Regions from separate parts of the Natranaerobius trueperi genome, predicted to be linked through region 2. Evidence: riboswitches for the same ligand, from Rfam matches in the RefSeq annotation. Region 2 holds a riboswitch; the other holds the start of a gene.
The links. A riboswitch is a leader RNA that binds a small molecule or an ion and turns the genes downstream of it on or off. The one in region 2 is predicted to bind tetrahydrofolate.
Positions count from the first base shown of each region.

Region 1: linked by a shared signal. The riboswitch ahead of CDO51_RS07030 (folate family ECF transporter S component) and the one ahead of CDO51_RS10750 (folate family ECF transporter S component) in region 2 are both predicted to bind tetrahydrofolate.

Region 1 is NZ_NIQC01000013.1:26,226-32,644, reverse strand. It holds gene CDO51_RS07055 (DUF885 family protein) at 1-66, shown strand, start outside; gene CDO51_RS07050 (ECF transporter S component) at 322-864, shown strand; gene CDO51_RS07045 (class I SAM-dependent methyltransferase) at 854-1,447, shown strand; gene CDO51_RS07040 (DMT family transporter) at 1,467-1,901, shown strand; gene CDO51_RS07035 (M15 family metallopeptidase) at 1,977-2,918, opposite strand; gene CDO51_RS07030 (folate family ECF transporter S component) at 3,079-3,636, opposite strand; THF riboswitch at 3,714-3,808, opposite strand; gene CDO51_RS07025 (Ger(x)C family spore germination protein) at 3,882-5,012, opposite strand; gene CDO51_RS07020 (GerAB/ArcD/ProY family transporter) at 5,005-6,090, opposite strand; gene CDO51_RS07015 (spore germination protein) at 6,087-6,419, opposite strand, start outside.
Region 2 is NZ_NIQC01000029.1:17,529-23,947, reverse strand. It holds gene pckA (phosphoenolpyruvate carboxykinase (ATP)) at 1-568, shown strand, start outside; gene CDO51_RS10770 (molybdopterin-dependent oxidoreductase) at 688-1,707, shown strand; gene CDO51_RS10765 (molybdopterin dinucleotide binding domain-containing protein) at 1,793-2,677, shown strand; gene CDO51_RS10760 (rhomboid family intramembrane serine protease) at 2,731-3,387, shown strand; gene CDO51_RS14425 (type 1 glutamine amidotransferase family protein) at 3,470-3,703, opposite strand; gene CDO51_RS14420 (DJ-1/PfpI family protein) at 3,684-3,860, opposite strand; gene CDO51_RS15090 (hypothetical protein) at 3,847-3,978, opposite strand; THF riboswitch at 4,264-4,357, shown strand; gene CDO51_RS10750 (folate family ECF transporter S component) at 4,438-5,016, shown strand; gene CDO51_RS10745 (permease) at 5,039-5,974, opposite strand; gene CDO51_RS15085 (hypothetical protein) at 5,998-6,132, opposite strand; gene CDO51_RS10740 (PadR family transcriptional regulator) at 6,234-6,419, opposite strand, start outside.

The sequences.
Region 1 (6,419 bases), on a different contig from region 2:
CATAAGCTTTTATCTTATGGAACTATCCTTCCCCCCAGCACTTATAAAAGAAATTTTGTAAATTAGTTCTTGCTTAAATGCTAGCAAGTAATGTAAAATATAATTAGTGAATTAGAAGAGTTTGTTAGTCAGGTATTACATGTCATGAAAATGTAACATGGTAGCGCCCCCTAGAGGGCAAAACATTGGGTTAAATACGGTGTCTTGTTCTCTAAGGCGCACCACTAAAAAGTATTAATACGGCTTTTGGCCTTTGTCCAAAGCCGTTTTTTTATATAATATAAGGTGTAGAACTAATACATAAGGAGTTGAAAAGTAAAAGTGAAAATTTCAAGTAAAGTAACTTATGCTGGACTATTTATTGCAATTGGTGTATTGTTACCTATGATATTTCACCTAGTTGGTGTTGGAGGGACAATAATTCTACCAATGCATATTCCTGTTATAATGTCAGGTTTTTATCTTGGAGGTCGATATGGCCTATTGGTTGGTATGATAACACCAATAATAAGTCATTTAGTGACAGGGATGCCACCAATAACACCTGTTCCGATGCTTTATATAATGATTTTTGAGTTAGGTGGATATGGATTTCTAACAGGCTTAATATTTAAAAATACTAACAAGATCAGCTACTCTTTATTAGGTGGAATGGTTGGAGGACGAATTATAGCAGGGATTGTTGTTTGGTTATTATCTTTATTATTTGGGTTTAGTAATTTAGCCTCTCCGATTATATTTGTAGGAGGAGCCGTTATAACTGGATTACCAGGGATAATCCTACAATTAATCTTAATACCATTAATTGTACCTCGTACGGTTGATAATCATACGATACAACAGGAGGGTAATTATGGATACTAAAACCTTTTTTGATAATGCTTCCGAATATTGGGATGAAAAAATCTACCATGATAAATCCCAGATCACTAGGTTTCTAAGTGAAATAGACTTTTCAAATAAACAAAAGATTTTAGATGTTGGTACTGGTACTGGTATTATGTTAAATTACATACTTCCGAAAGTATCACAAAACACATCTATAATAGCTGTTGATCTATCTTCAAAAATGATAGAAAAAGCTAGAGAGAAATTTACAGACCAAAGAGTAATATTTAAAAATTTAGATGTCGAAAGGGATTATATAGAAGATGATTTTGACCTGATCCTTTTATATTCAGTATTTCCTCATTTAGAGAAGAAAGATAAAGCTTTAAAGAGATTTTCAAAATCTTTAAATCCTGGTGGACTAATTTGTATTATGCATTCTAAATCTAGAGAAGAAATCAATAATATGCATACAAAACTTGGAGAACCAGTATCAAATCATTTCTTACCACAAATTGAAGATTTAGAGAACATGGCAATAGATAATAATTTTAAGGTATTAAAATCTATATCTGATGAAAAAGGATATTTCTTTTTAGCTAAAGCTAATATTACATAAAAGGAAGAGGAGTGTTTTAATGGCTCAGGGTATTATATTTTCAATTGTAGCTGGCGTTTTTGTATCACTACAGGGAGTTTTTAATGCGAGATTAAGTGATGAGATTAATTTGTGGCACACAAACACTTGGGTCCATGGTACAGGTTTTGTAGTTGCCTTTATCTTATTAATGAGTATTGAAGGTACCCCAAACTTCAATTCTATTACTACTGTAAAACCTCACTATCTATTAGGTGGAGCAATGGGAGCTGTAATTGTTTTTAGTGTCATGAAAGGGATAAGTGCTTTAGGAGCAAGTCATTCAGTAACTATATTGTTAGTAACACAAATAATTGCAAGCTTACTAATAAGTTTACTTGGACTGTTTGGTGATCCTATTATAAAATTATCAATTCCAAATATAATTGGTTTAATAATGATGGTTGTTGGTGTTTTAATGTATCAATTGTTCTAAGACCATAAATTCAAATTATGAGTAATAATTAGAAAAGTCGCAGAGGGTAAAATCTGCGACTTTTTTGTTCATTTTTTAGTGTTGTTCAAGATACTGTTCTAATGTGACACCTTTTTCTGATATTTTTTGAGCATGTTCTTCACCTACATATCTTAGGTGCCAAGGCTCATATATGTATCCAGTTATATGCTCTTTACCTTCAGGGTATCTGATAATAAACCCGAAATCAGGTGCGTTTTCAATTAACCACTGTCCTTCTTTAGTCTCACCAAATGACTGTCTAAGGCCAAAGTCTACACTAGCACTACTTACATCCATTGCTAGCCCAGTTTGATGCTCACTTTGACCTGGTCGAGCACTAAATTTATTAGCTTCTTCTTCACCATTTTGTTCTACATAATTATTGAAAATTCTTCTTTGTGTTTCATAAGAACGATAACCAGAAACACCTATAATTCCAATCTGTTCTTTTTCTGCACATGAAAACAAATCTTCTAAAGATCTAGCTGCTTCTTCTCTCATATATCTTCTTTCTCCCTCATCAACAATAAAGGGAATATTAGGTTCTACAAGATCAGGTGGAGTAAAATCAGAAGGTAAATTGAATTCTTTGTTAACTAATACAAGCTTGTCCAAAACATTAGTAACAATTTTTTCACCTTCAGGGTCTTTTTCTAAAGATTCTTCATGTTCTTCAATATGTTCAGCTAATTCTTCTGAATAATTGTCTTGTTCTTCTTCGGTATCTTCATCTTCAGGGTTATTTGGCTCATCTTTGGTATTTTCATTCTGATTATTTTCTTCGTTTGATTTATTATTAACAAGTTCATTGTCACTAGGGTTTTCAGATGGGGGATTATCTTCAACAGTATTTTCGTCTTCTTCAATGACTTCTTCTGCTTCATTTTTTAGATCATTAAAAATTTCAGTAATTTCTATAGATCTAGCATAAAAACCTAAAGAAAATACTGTCCCAAAAAGAATCATAAAAAATATCAGTTTATTTTTTTTCTTCATATCATTTCCTCCTAAGATTAGAGTTATATTTTAAGTCAAAATATAGATTGTATATATTATATAATTACATATAAAGAACCAAATTCCTGCATAGTTAGAAAAATCTCGACGAAGAAAATTATTAAAGAGCCACACATTGTGTGACTCTTTAATAGTTACTTTAATTTTGGACTGCTTCTTTAGCCAAAGTCCGTATAGTTGCAGGTTTTAACACAATCAAAGTTAAGTAAGAATAAATTGGTATACTTATGAGTTGGCTGATAGCATTTCCAGCCATAGTGTACCAAAGAGGAAGTCCAAATAGACTGTATAAGAAGAAAGATACTAATAGTACGGTTGTTATTATCTGTCCTAAGCCAATACCTACTGTTAGCTGAAAAAAGTTTGGGACGTCAGTATTTTTAGAAATCATTCTAATAACTAACACAGGTATTATTCCAGTAAGTGCAGCAGTTAGAGTAAAATGCGGCATATAAGGTCCCATAGGCATAACTAAATAGCCTACTAGATCACTAACTACCCCTACAACACCTCCTGCTAATGGTCCTAATAAAATACCTGCGATAATTACAGGAAGGCCACCTAGACCAATTTTAATCCCTGCAATACCTCCAAATGAAATTGTAAATCCTGATGTTACAAAACTTAAAATGATGTTGATCGCGGCTAATAAAGCCATAGTTGCAAGTGCATGCGGACTACTTAATAATTTTTTCATAAAAAAACCTCCTTCCATAAAATTAGTGTGGTAGTCTACCACACCTAAGGAACGAGGTCTGTCTTCCTTATAGATGTAGTAGCGAACGCGGTGATCTAACGCAGCTTAAAAAGCTTTCGTCTAAGGGCAACGTTCCATCCCTTACCACTTAACGCAGAGCACCTACTCTACCACGAGATTTAATATTAATTACACTGTAACACATTTTGTAATATTTCACAATAAGTTTTAAAAATATTCAGGCATTAATCTGTGTCAAAAGTTTCAATTAATGTGTTCCCTCTAACTACTGAAACAGTATAATCGTTATCTATGGTGATGTCTGGATAGTCATTTCGCCAAGTATCTTCTGTATAATATTCTTGTTGTTGTATTCTAACATGTCTTCCTATTCCTAAGGGGTCACTTTCATATTCTTGTAATTTTTCTAAAATCCTTTGTGTATTATTAACAAAATCTTTAGCTACTAAATCAGAAATAAGATCAAAAATTTCTTCGTCAACTATTTCTACACCTGGTATTTGTAATTCATCAATATTTACTGTAACATCTTTTTCAATGGTTACAGAAACTTCTTTATCATTGTAATCAACATTAAAGTCTATACTAGAACTTTGGATAGTGTATTTAACTAATCCTTCATTACCTTCAATAGAAATATTACTTGAAAGACTAGGCGAAGTTTCACGAAACAGCATATTAGTTAATAACTTTCCTTTTTCATCTTCTAGAGTAGTTGCAATATTTCCCTCTTCATCTAATACGGCAACTCCAGCTATAAAAGGTGTTTCAATTTCACCCTCAACTTTTAAATCAATTATAGGTAGAAAACCGTCTCTACCTTCAGTTAATATTGCTGTCCATAAATCATGTAGAGTAATTCTTGGTATTAAATGATCAGTAGCTCCTACTTCTAACATATCTTTTAAAAAAATTGCAATTCTACCATCTTCAGGAGGGTGCTCATATAATACATCACGGGCTTCACCTGGATAATAGGAAACAAGTGCATTTGCATTTACTTCAGGAATTTTTCTGATATCTTGAACTATTTGAGATAAATTTTCTTCTGATAAAGTTTCGCCAAATAACATAGTTTCTACCTTTCCAAGCGCAATCGTTCTATTACGATGTTTTTGCCAATTATCTAAAGCTCCAGACACTCCATAACCTTGTACTGACATAACGCGAATGGGGTCTTCAGCTTCTTCAGCAAATAATGGGTTTGATGTGGTTAAAGTAATTAAATTTTCCTCTTCTGGTTCAGAATCAAAACTCATAGCTAAGATTACAGCTAATTCATCAACTATTTGATGGTCATCTACACAACCTGTGAAAGTGATTAATATTATAAGCAAAATTAATATTTTATACATCTGCTACTCCCCTTAACTTAGCAACTATAATCAAGATAATAGGGGTAAAAAGTACAAATATTCCCCCATAAAAAGAGATGTGTTCTGCAATTTCTGAAGCCTGTGCGAGATTTTTTGGATAGAGTGAGACAAATAGAATAATGACCCAAGAAAAAAGTGCCCATTTATCATGAAAATTCTTATTAGTAAGATGAGCTAGAGAAAAAGTTGCAGCAAAGTATTTTATAGAAGTCACTAATATTATCTTTATAAGCCAAAAATGTATAAAAGTAGTATCTACACGTTCTACGACTACTAGTTCGATAATCTTTAAATACTCTATAAAAGGCCAGTATGTTAACACTAGTTGTTTTAATCCCATCATCATTAAAGTTACTAGAAAAATAGAGGTATATATAAATCCAGCACTCATTACTGCTATACTAGTTAACCTAGTGGCAGATTCTTGTTTATTTAGATAAGGGAAAAAAACCAAAATGATTTCAATACCTAAAAAAGCTAATATAGGTTCACGTATAGCTAAAACAGGGGTAGTGACACCCTGTTCAAATACTGGTAAGATATTTAAATACTCTGTAATCGAAATGGGAACCCAAAAAAGTACAAATAACGGAGCTGTAAAGAATAGCACCAATTCACTAAATCTGGATAGTGTAGCTAACCCACAGCGAGCTATATATACAACAACAGGTAGTATTAGGATTAATGAAAATATAAGAGAATAGGTAATATCTAAATAAACATAAGCTATTTCAAGAAAAATTCTTAAAACTATCCCTGATAAAGCAAAAGCGTATAAGGAGTATATTATAATAAGCACTGATCCTAGAAACTTTCCTAATACTTTTCTACTTGACTCTGCTAGAGTTTTATCAGGAAATAGCCGAGCATAGTAAAGACATAAATAAGAATAGATTAGAACACAAAAAGTAGCGATTAAAATTGTGATCCAACCGTCTCTACCAGCTTCAGTAGCTACTTCTCTAGGAAGTGTAGTTACTCCTACACCTACCGTCATACCTAGAAGTAATGTGATCCACTGAAACTCGCTGATATCTCTTTTCTCATGCTTATTCAATCCTCTTCCTCCACTCCTTTCTGTCGTCTGACATTTTTATTTACAGAACCAGTAGGACGTTTTCTCATCCATCTTAAAGGTGTTCTGTAAATGGTGTCTCGCTGTTCTGAAGCTTTTAATGGTGCAACTGGTTGTAAAAAAGGGATTCCAAAACTATAAAAATTACACAGGTGAACTGCAATTATAATCCAAGTAATTACAAACCCAAACCCTCCAAATGCGCCAGTCATAAGTAGTAACGGAAATCTTAGTAATCTTACAGCAGATGCCATAGAATAGTTTGGAATTGCAAAACTACCTAGCATAGTGGCTGCGGTGAATATAACCAA
Region 2 (6,419 bases):
CCCAAATGTAATCATATTTCTTACTGCTGATGCTTTTGGTGTCTTACCACCTGTTTCTAAATTATCTAAAGAACAGGCTATGTATCATTTCTTATCAGGTTATACTTCTAAATTGGCAGGAACAGAACGTGGTGTGACAAATCCAACAGCCACTTTCTCAGCTTGTTTTGGAGCACCTTTTATGCCACTTAAACCAGAAAAATATGCTGAAATGTTAGGAGAAAAAATTGAAAAGCATAATGTAAAAACTTATCTTGTAAATACTGGTTGGACTGGCGGACCATATGGTGAAGGTTCTCGAATTAAACTTTCTTACACTAGAGCCATGATTTCTGCAATACAAGATGGTAATATTGAAAATACATCCTACTCAAAAGATGAAATATTTAATGTTCAAATTCCAAATGAAGTCACTGGAGTACCTACAAATGTTCTAAGACCTCGAAAAACATGGGATGACCCAAATGAATATGACAATAAAGCACAAGAATTAGCAGAGCTATTTCAAGAAAACTTTAAACAATTTAATGTATCAAAAGATATCTACGAGGCCGGACCTAAAGCTTAAATTATCTAGCATCAACAGTTTTCTGTTGATGCTTTCTTTTTGTCTGATAAAATTAAAAGAAACAAAAGATTTTTTTGGGAAAGAAAAACGTAGAGAGTACTTTAACAGGGGTGATGTATATGTCTCCAACTTTTGAAAGTACATGTCCTTTAAATTGCTGGGACTTATGTGGACTTAATGTAACTGTTGAAAATAACAAAGTTATTGATATCAAAGGACAAAAAAATCACAGAATTACTAAAGGGTTTATTTGTCAAAAAGGAAAAAAGTTTGTAAAACGAATTTATGACTCTGATAGACTAACAAACCCTTTATTAAAAGGAAACGAGAGTTGGAATGAGATTTCCTGGGATAAAGCTATTAAGATTATTAGTTCTAAGCTTCAAGATTGCATCAATAATGATAGTAGATCTATCCTATTTTATTCTGACTCTGCTCATGGTGGTGTTTTAAAAAATTTAGAGTCACGATTTTTTAATGCATTAGGAAATGTAACCGTACCAAGGGGAACATTATGTTGGAGTGCTGGAATGAAAGCTCAAGATCTAGATTTTGGGTTAAGTGTAAGTCATGATTACAGTGATATTTTAAATTCTAATTTAGTACTTATATGGGGACGAAACCCCTCTGATACTTCTATTCACCAGATGTATTATATAAAACTAGCTCAAAAGAACGGAACGAAGGTAATAGTTATTGACCCTAGAAAAACAAGGACTGCTAAACAAGCAGATGAATATATTTCCTTAAAACCCGGGACTGATGGTGCTCTAGCTCTTGCTATGGCTAACCATATAATTACAAATAATTACCATGATAACAAATTCATTTCTAGATATGTTAAAGGATTTAAAACTTTTAAAAAGCATATTGAAAAATACACTCCTAAATGGGCCTCTAAAGAAACAGGAATTGATGAAAACAAAATTAAAGAATTAGCTTATGAATATGCGAATCTCGGTTCATCATCAATTTTAATTGGTTATGGTATACAACGTTATACTAATAGTGCTAACACAGTTAGGTCTATCGATTCTCTTGCCGCTATCACAGGTAACATAGGTATCCCAGGTGGTGGAGCTAATTATGCAAATAAACAGGTAACTAATTTTATTGATATCCCACTGTTAACCTGGTAGTCATCTTAATAGGAATCACCGAACATTTTCTAAAGGACGCTTAGCTGAATTTATTCTTAAAGAAGATAATCCACCGATTGATTTAATGTTTGTAACTAGAGGGAACCCTTTTTTACAAGCTCCTGATACTAATAAAGTGTACCAAGCTTTTAAAAGAGTTAACTTTAAAATAGTAGTTGATATGTTTATGACAGATACTGCTAAAAATGCTGACCTTATACTTCCATGTACTAGTTTTCTTGAGGAGGAAGATATATATATAACTTCTATGGGGCACAACTATGTTTCTTATGGATCTAAAGTAATCAATAATTTAAATAATACAAAAAGTGATCGTGAAATATTTAATTTACTTGCTAATGAAATGAATTTAAAAGAGTTCCCTATTAAAGATTCTAATGAATGGCTAAAAGATGCTATTAAACCATTAGAACATCAGAAAGGATTAACATTTAGTATGATAAAAGAAGAACCATACCCTTTACCTGAAGCACCATTACAATCATGGAAAGATAAAAAATTCTTAACTCCAAGTGGTAAGTTCGAATTATATTCAGAAAAAGCTAAAGAAGAAGGGATTAGTCCTTTAGCTGAATATTTAACTCCATTTAAAGATTTTCAGACTGAATATGATTTACATTTTCTAACCCCACATTACAAGGGATCTTTACATTCACAACATTTTAAAGATAAAGAACAAAATTCACTTGGCATAGCATACATTAATCCTAAAACAGCAAACGATAAACAAATTTCAGAAAACGATATAGTAACTCTAATCTCCCCTGCTGGCTCTCTTTCAGTACAGATAAAATTTGAAGAGACTTTACGAGAAGATAGTGTTTATATGTATGAAGGACAATGGATAAACAAAGGCGGAAGTGTCAATACTTTAGTTGTAGATAATATATCTGATGCTGGAGATCAAGCCGCTCTCTATGAAACTAAAATTAAGATAGAAAAAGTATAATAAAACCGTGGTTACACCACGGTTTTATTTGATAAATTAAGTTAGGTGGTTCTATGATACCTTTAAAAGATAATATTAGATCAAAAAGTTTTCCTTTAGTAACAATTACCTTAATAATCTTTAATGTGCTTATATATATCTATCAAAGTACTTTAACAACAGAAAATCTTCACTTCCTTGTAACTAGTTTAGGATTTATCCCACAAAGAATTGTATTAGAAGAAATAATAAATAACTCCTCTATATATCCACTAATTACTTTTTTAACTTCAGCTTTTTTACATGGTAATTTTATTCATTTAGCTAGTAATATGTTATACCTTTGGATATTTGGTGATAACATCGAAGATAAGCTTGGTAAGTTTTGGTTTATAGTCTTTTATCTATTAGCAGCTATCATAGGTAATATAGCACATTTAATGAGTGAACCAACTTCAGCTTTACCTGCTATAGGAGCTAGTGGTGCTGTAGCAGGTGTTTTAGGTGCTTACTTTATATATTACCCTTATTCAAAAGTGCTAACGTTAGTTCCAATAGGAATTTTTTTCACAATTTTTCATATCCCAGCTGTTATTTTTTTAGGAGTATGGATATTACTTCAAAGTATAAATGCTATTGCTCCATTAGCTGGTGAAGCAGTTTCAATAGCTTGGTGGGCGCATATTGGAGGTTTTTTACTAGGTGTGGTATATGCAATTGGTAATCGCTAGTATACTGTATATTCCATAAACCGTCCAGTAGTTTTAGCTATTTCAGTACCTAGTAGTTTTTTTACTAAATAAAATGACATATTTATACCAGCAGAGATTCCACCAGAGGTAATAATATTTTCTTATCAACAAATTTTTGATCTTTAATCACCGTTATTTCATCAAAACTTTCAAGCTGATCAAAGCTTTTATGATGTGTTGGGGCCTTTTTTCCATTCAATAATCCTGAATTTGCTAATAATAAAGCACCAATACAAACAGATGTTGTAACAATCGTGTTTTGATTTTTCGTTCTATTAAAGTCTAATTTTTTCATTATTTAATTGTTCTCTAACCCCTAGTCCCCCAGGTACAACTAAAATATCATAGTTGTTATTAGTGTCAAAACTCTTATCTGGTTGTACTTGTAATCCATGTCTACAGTTAACTTTTTCATTAGATTCTGCTATTGTTTCTACATTAAAAGGTGTCATCCGTAGTATCATAAGATTGTCCTTTAAAACGAATCACAGAAAACTCCTCGTAAAGACCCGCAAAATCTAACACTTCAACATCATCGAAAATTAATATACCTACATTGTATTGTTTCAAAAGATCACCACCATTAATAGTTATTTTAAACTAACTTATCATAATTTGATCAAAATGAAAATTCTTTAATTATATCTGAAGGAAAAATTCAATTATTGAAGAAGATAATATGAAAATATAACTAGGGGTGTCCATTTTGAGACTAATTATTCTGATAATTATGATCTTATTAATTTGGTCTGTTGACAAAATAATATATACAAAGCTTAAAAAAATGATAAACATAGAATTAATAGAAAGGAAAAATTGTAGTTTTATAGAATGATTTAAGTAAGGATTTTAAACGGCAGAGTAGGTATCATGCGTAAAGTGCTAAGAGATGGGATGTTGCTCTTAGACGAAGGGAAGTCACCTGCGATATGATATCGCATCCGCTGTCACAATAAAGAGTGAAGGAACACCTCCTTCTTTCTTGTTGTGGCCCTCTGCCATCAACAAAGAAAGAAAGGAGGTGTTTTTATGTCTAATAAGAATCAAATATTAAATCTTAATTTTTCAAGTAAACAACTTGCTACTGCAGGATTATTAGTAGCTATGGAGATAATTTTTACACGGTTCTTTTCGGTTATGATTCCAATAGGAGGAATTGGTGGTATCCGTTTAGGTTTAGGCCCTGTTCCAATTATTATATCTGGACTTTTATTTGGTCCTGTTCTTGGAGGATTTGTTGGTGGAGGCGCCAATATCCTAGGGTTTTGGATGAATACTTATGGTGTTGCATTTCCTAACCCTTTGATCTTTTTGGCTACAGTTATGTATGGTGTTTTACCACCTTTAATACTAAAGTTTTTAAAATCTAGTCAACCACCGTCAAGAGTACATATGTGTATAGCAATCTTAATCACACAACTTGTAAGCTCAATTTTCTTAACAACTTATGGTCTACAATTCATATATGGTGTTCCATTTATCTCTATACTACCACCAAGAATATTATCTAATTTTGTGTTAATACCCGGATATAGTATTATTTGTACCTTTATTTATACTAAGATTTATCAATCACCAGCGGTTAAAACAATTCAGAATAACCCGTAAAAGCAGGGGAGCTCCCTTGCTTTTACATACCTATATAAAGAAGAATATTAAATAAATATCCAGCAAAGATTGCTACAACTATCACTGTAATTATATAAGTTATTAATAATTTCTTTTTAAATATAGAATTTAACATAGTAAGTTCTGGTAAACTAGCTCCTGTTCCACCAATTACTAAAGCTATAACTGCACCAACATTCATTCCATGATCTATTAAAACAGAGCTAATTGGTAAAATTGTTGCTTCTCTTACATACATTGGAATACCAATAATAGATGCTATTGGTATAGATAATAAATTATCTGGACCTGCAATGTTAACTATTAACTCTTGTGGCACAAAACCATAAATAAAGGCACCGACGCTAGCTCCTAATATTAAAAAAACAAAAACTTGCCTAAATAGGCTACCAGCAAAATAACTAGCATTTTTAAGTCTTGGAAGTATTCGCTCAAAAAAAGAGCCTTCTAAGTCAGCTGCTTCACTTCCCTCACAGTCTTTAACTACTTTAACTTGTTTAAGCTCTTTTTCAAATCCAAACTTTTCTAAAAACATTCCTATTATAACTGATAGAGGAAATAAAATAACCCAATAAACTACTGTTATTTCTACACCAAATAATGCTAACATCAGGAATATAACAATTGGATTTAAAAGTGGTGATGCAAAGAAAAAACTCATTGTGATTCCAAAGGGAACTCCACTTTTTAATAAACCTAATGTAATTGGTATAGTTGAACAAGTACAAAAAGGTGTTAATGATCCGAAAAACGCCCCTATTATATTACCAAAAATACCTAATCGTTTATTATCTAAGTAATTTTTTATTTTATCTGGATTTACGTATTCCTGTAATAAACCTACTAAAAAACTAATTACAACAAAGAGTAATATAAGTTCTCCTAATAGATAAGCAAAAAAATCAGCTACTTCAATTAAATATTCAGTATCAAACATGTAAGTTACCCCTTTCAAACTCTTTACTGGTTTTCTGCCTCTTCTTTTTCATCGTTATTTACTTGTTGTGATTCATCTGACTCAATCCTAACTCCACAACACCCTTCTTTCTTTCCGCTGCTCAAAAGATTACTAAGTAAGCTCTTTATTTTGCTCATATTCTCTCTCCTTTCAGTTTATATTTACCCTCAATATATTGACCCACTATATATTATGGCAAAATTATCTATAAGTGTCAATTAATAAAAAACCTATGTATTTATAAGCTAGAATCTTCTTTTATTATTCGATCAAGAAAAGGTAATATATCATCCCAAGCTTCCTTTGCTTGATAGTATGCTGTTTCTCCTAATTCAGTTAAATAATATACTTTTCGTTCTCTATTATTAACAACAGAAGTTTTAACTTCTGCATAACCCTCTTCACATAGTTCTTTTAATATCGG